One region of the Kitasatospora sp. NPDC034023 genome, then DNA from elsewhere that is predicted to be linked to it. Evidence: riboswitches for the same ligand, from Rfam matches in the RefSeq annotation. Region 1 holds a riboswitch; the other holds the start of a gene.
What was found. Region 1 has a riboswitch for glycine ahead of gcvP (aminomethyl-transferring glycine dehydrogenase). Riboswitches for the same ligand answer to the same signal wherever they lie in the genome.
Positions count from the first base shown of each region.

Region 1 (2,384 bases):
TCGGGTTGCCGGGAGCGGAGGAGTCGGCCCCCGAGCCGCGTGCGTGGGTGGTCGCCGCCGGCATCGGGTGCAGCTTGGGTTCCGTGATGGGCGCCGGGGAAGCCGTGGCGGGAGCAGGGGTGCTGAGGGTCCGCATGTTGCTCTCCATGGCGGTTACGGCGGTGGTCGCGCTGGTGCTCTCGGGCTCGGGGGAGTGGAAGGCGTGCGGCTTGGCGGCGACCGCGGCGGCGGCGGGGGTGGCGCCGAAGTCGAGGTCGGACTGCGCGGCGTGGCCGCCGTCCTCGCCGCCCGGGTGGTCCTCCGCTCGGGTGTCGAGGCCGTAGTAGCGGTAGAGCTGGAGCTCCTGGGAGGGGGACAGGTGCTGGCCCACGCCGAAGTCGGGGGACTCCTTGACCAGCGACTTGTCGTACGGCACCCGGAGCTCGTCGCCGGAGAACTCGCTCGTGGTGAGCGGGACGAAGGCGTCCCGGCCGAAGATGCCGGTCCGGACGGCGGCCCACTCGGGCTGGCCGGTGGCGTCGTCCAGGTACACCTCGTCGACCGTGCCGATCTTGTCTCCGTTGCGGTCGACCGCCTTGTGGCCGATGAGGTCCCGGGGGTCGATGTCGGTCTGCACTCTTTCCTCCAGTGCGCTGAGCCTGCGGAACTCCCACAGGAAGTCGGCCGGAGTACCCGTGCCGTCCGCCACTTCACACCAAATGCCATGAATCGGACGGGCGCGACCGGGGTGCGCCGGACGGGCTGCGGGCTGAGCCGTCCGGGGGACGCGCGTAGACCCGGGGTGACCCGAAGCACCCGTGATCCGACGGCCTCCCGCTGGTACCCTGGGCGGCGACCGCAGAGCCCGCTCGGGAGAGTCTCCGACCGCGAAAAGCGCTGGTCGGGGCGCCGAAGGAGCAACTCCTCCCCGGAATCTCTCAGGCATCCGTACCGTGTGGGGTAGGTCACTCTGGAAAGCAGGGCAGGAGTCTCGGCACAGAAGCCGGCGACCACCACCCTCACCGACGGTGCAAGCCGACGGAGCGCCCACAGCGCACCGTGCGGGCGAAGCTCTCAGGTCCCGATGACAGAGGGGGAGGCCTGTCGGGTCCGCCCGCCATGGCTCATTCGCTGTCCGCAGCGGGGAAGGCCGGTCGGCGCGCGTACCCCCGCCGGTCCGTGACCAGGAGGCCTCGACCACCATGAACGCCCAGCCGAACGCGGGACGCCCCACCAGCGCCTCGACCCTCACCGAGCTTGAGCTGGCCAGCCCCTTCGAGAACCGCCACATCGGCCCCGACGCCGCCGCGCAGGAGAAGATGCTGGCGTCCGTCGGCTACGGCTCGCTGGACGAGCTCGCCGCCACCGCCGTGCCCGAGGCGATCCGCTCCATCACCGCCCTGGACCTGCCCGCCGGCCGGACCGAGGCCCAGGTCCTCGCCGAGCTGCGCGAGCTGGCCGGCCACAACCGGGTGCTCCAGCCGATGATCGGCCTGGGCTACTACGGCACCTTCACCCCGCCGGTGATCCTGCGCAACGTCATGGAGAACCCGGCCTGGTACACCGCGTACACCCCGTACCAGCCGGAGATCTCGCAGGGCCGCCTGGAGGCGCTGCTCAACTTCCAGACCGTGGTCTCCGACCTGACCGGCCTGCCGACCTCCGGCTCCTCGCTGCTGGACGAGGGCACCGCGGCCGCCGAGGCGATGGCACTGGCCCGCCGCGTCACCAAGGTCAAGGGTGGCGTCTTCCTGGTCGACGCCGAGACCCTGCCGCAGACCATCGCGGTGATCGAGACCCGCGCGGTGCCGACCGGTGTCGAGGTCGTCGTCGCCGACCTGTCCGAGGGCATCCCGGCCGAGATCGCCGAGCGCGGTGTCTTCGGCGTGCTGCTGCAGTACCCGGGCGCCACCGGTGTGGTCCGCGACCTCGCCCCGGTGATCGAGCAGGCGCACGGCCTGGGCGCGATCGTCGCCGTCGCCGCCGACCTGCTGGCGCTGACCCTGCTCAAGTCCCCCGGCTCGCTGGGCGCCGACATCGCCTGCGGCACCTCGCAGCGCTTCGGCGTGCCGATGGGCTTCGGCGGCCCGCACGCCGGCTACCTCTCGGTGCGCGCCGAGTACGCCCGCTCGCTGCCCGGCCGCCTGGTCGGCGTGTCCGTCGACTCCGACGGCAACCGCGCCTACCGCCTCGCGCTGCAGACCCGCGAGCAGCACATCCGCCGCGAGAAGGCCACCAGCAACATCTGCACCGCCCAGGTGCTGCTCGCCGTGATGGCCTCCATGTACGCCGTCTACCACGGCCCGGACGGCCTGGCCGACATCGCCCGCCGCACCCACCGCTACGCCGCCGCCCTCGCCGAGGGCCTGCGGGCCGGCGGCGTCGAGCTGCTGCACGGCGAGTTC
Region 1 covers NZ_JBVIRY010000026.1:14,136-16,519, forward strand. Annotated here, with positions in the region: gene ACZ52R_RS29310 (PRC and DUF2382 domain-containing protein) at 1-688, opposite strand, end outside; glycine riboswitch at 840-943, shown strand; glycine riboswitch at 945-1,077, shown strand; gene gcvP (aminomethyl-transferring glycine dehydrogenase) at 1,182-2,384, shown strand, end outside.

Region 2 (2,384 bases), on a different contig from region 1:
GGCGCAGCTCGGCCACGCCCTGCGGCGGCACCGGGATGCCCACCGCCGCGTCCGGGTTCACCGCGATGCCCACGCCCAGCGGCAGCCCGCGGGCGAACTCCCAGACCGGCGCGATCGCGAAGGCCATCCCCGGCGCCTGCTGCAGGAACACCTCCTGCGAGGAGAACACCGGTACGTACGGGTCGCCGCCCAGTTCGATGGTCGGCAGGTCCAGCGACTGCCCCTGCGGGTCGGCCCCGCCGGGCAGCGGCACCCACACCTGGCTGCGGGCCAGCACCTCGATCACCCGCGGCGTCGCGCCCGGGTCGCCCAGGGCCGCGGTCAGCACCTGCTCCAGCTCGTTGGCCGGCCACGTGCCGCCCGCCGGCGCCCCCTCCGGGCCGCCCCACCCCTGCTGCTGCTCCACCGGGTACCCCATGCGCCGCCGATTCCGCCCTCTGCCGGTCGGCCGCCCTCTGCTGCGCCGACGCGGAGCAGTCTAGGGCTCGTGTTCGCCTCTGTGTCGTGTGACCGGCTCCCCCCTAGTCGTGTGACCGGCTCCCCTCTCACCGTGTGACCGGGTCCCCTCTCCCTTCCTCGTCCGGGACGTGCCATGATGTGCGCGTCCGACGGCATGCGCCGCGGGCCCCACAACTCCATACCGGCCGCTCGAACCCGCGCGGGAGAGCCCGGAGTGCCGCACCAGTGAGTGAGTGGCACAGCCGGCGCCGAAGGAGCAAGTCCTCCCCGGAATCTCTCAGGCCCCCCTACCGCACGGGTTAGGCACATCTGGAAAGCGGCGCGCGGCCCTGTCGCGCGCCCACCCACGGTGCAAGCCGCCATGCTGTCCTGGATGCTGGAAACAGCTGCGGGCCGGCGGGCGGTGAAGCTCTCAGGTTCGACGACAGATGGGGAGACCCACGCCGCCGCATGCCCGCGCGCAGGGTCGGCCCCCGAGAGGGTCCGGTCCGGCGCGTGCACCCATGAGTGCCCCGACCGAGGAGTTCCTGGCCATGTCGTCCCTCCGCCTGACCGCGCTCGACGCGCTGCACCGCGCCCTCGGCGCGACCATGACCGACTTCGCCGGCTGGGACATGCCGCTGCGCTACGGCAGCGAGCGCGAGGAGCACCTCGCCGTCCGCACCAAGGCCGGCCTGTTCGACCTCTCCCACATGGGCGAGATCACCGTCACCGGTCCGCAGGCCGGCGAGATGCTGGACCACGCGCTGGTCGGCTTCGTCTCCGCGCTGGGTGAGCTGCGCGCCCGCTACACCATGATCTGCGCCGAGGACGGCGGCATCCTGGACGACCTGATCGTCTACCGCCTGCGCGAGGACGCCTTCCTGGTCGTCGCCAACGCCTCGAACGCCCAGCTGGTCCTCGACGAGCTGATCGCCCGCGCCAAGGGCTTCGACGCCGTCGTCACCGACGACCGCGACACCTACGCGCTGATCGCCGTCCAGGGCCCGGAGTCCACCGCGATCCTGGCCGAGACCACCGACGCCGACCTGCCCGGCCTCAAGTACTACGCGATCCTCCCGGCCCACGTGGCCGGCCGCGAGGTGCTGCTGGCCCGCACCGGCTACACCGGCGAGGACGGCTTCGAGATCTTCTGCCACCCGGTCGACGCCGAGGAGATCTGGCAGGCGCTGACCGCCGCCGGCGAGGGCCGCGGCCTGGTCGCGTGCGGCCTTTCCTGCCGCGACACGCTGCGCCTGGAGGCGGGCATGCCGCTGTACGGGCACGAGCTGTCCACCGACCTCACCCCGTTCGACGCCGGCCTGGGCCGCGTCGTCCGCTTCGACAAGACCACCAACGAGGGCGCCTTCGTCGGCCGCAAGGCGCTGGAGCAGGCCGCCGCCGCGGCCGAGGCCAACCCGCCTCGGGTGCTGGTCGGCCTGCTCTCCGAGGGCAAGCGCGTCCCGCGCGCCGAGTACACCGTGGTCTCCGCCGACGGCGCCCCGATCGGCCGGATCACCTCCGGCGCGCCGTCCCCGACGCTGGGACAGCCGATCGCGATGGCCTACGTCGACGCGGCCCACGCCGCCCCCGGCACCACCGTCGCGGTGGACGTGCGCGGCAAGCACGAGCCGGTCCGGGTCGTGGCGCTGCCGTTCTACAAGCGCGCCCGCTGAGCGCCCGCCGAGCGCCCCGCCGACACCCGCCTTTCCCCATACCCGCACGTCGAAGCCGTCCACGCGGCGGCCCGCTTCGCCGTACCCGCTTCCCATCCTGGAGAATGACGCCATGAGCAACCCCCAGCACCTGCAGTACACCAAGGAGCACGAGTGGCTCACCGCCGCTGAGGACGGTGTCTCCACCATCGGCATCACCAAGCACGCCGCCGACGCGCTCGGTGACATCGTCTACGTGCAGCTGCCGGCCGTCGGCGACGCCGTGACCGC
Region 2 covers NZ_JBVIRY010000044.1:50,377-52,760, forward strand. Annotated here, with positions in the region: gene ACZ52R_RS37840 (enhanced serine sensitivity protein SseB C-terminal domain-containing protein) at 1-418, opposite strand, end outside; glycine riboswitch at 650-762, shown strand; gene gcvT (glycine cleavage system aminomethyltransferase GcvT) at 993-2,114, shown strand; gene gcvH (glycine cleavage system protein GcvH) at 2,227-2,384, shown strand, end outside.
Region 2: linked by a shared signal. The riboswitch ahead of gcvT (glycine cleavage system aminomethyltransferase GcvT) and the one ahead of gcvP (aminomethyl-transferring glycine dehydrogenase) in region 1 are both predicted to bind glycine.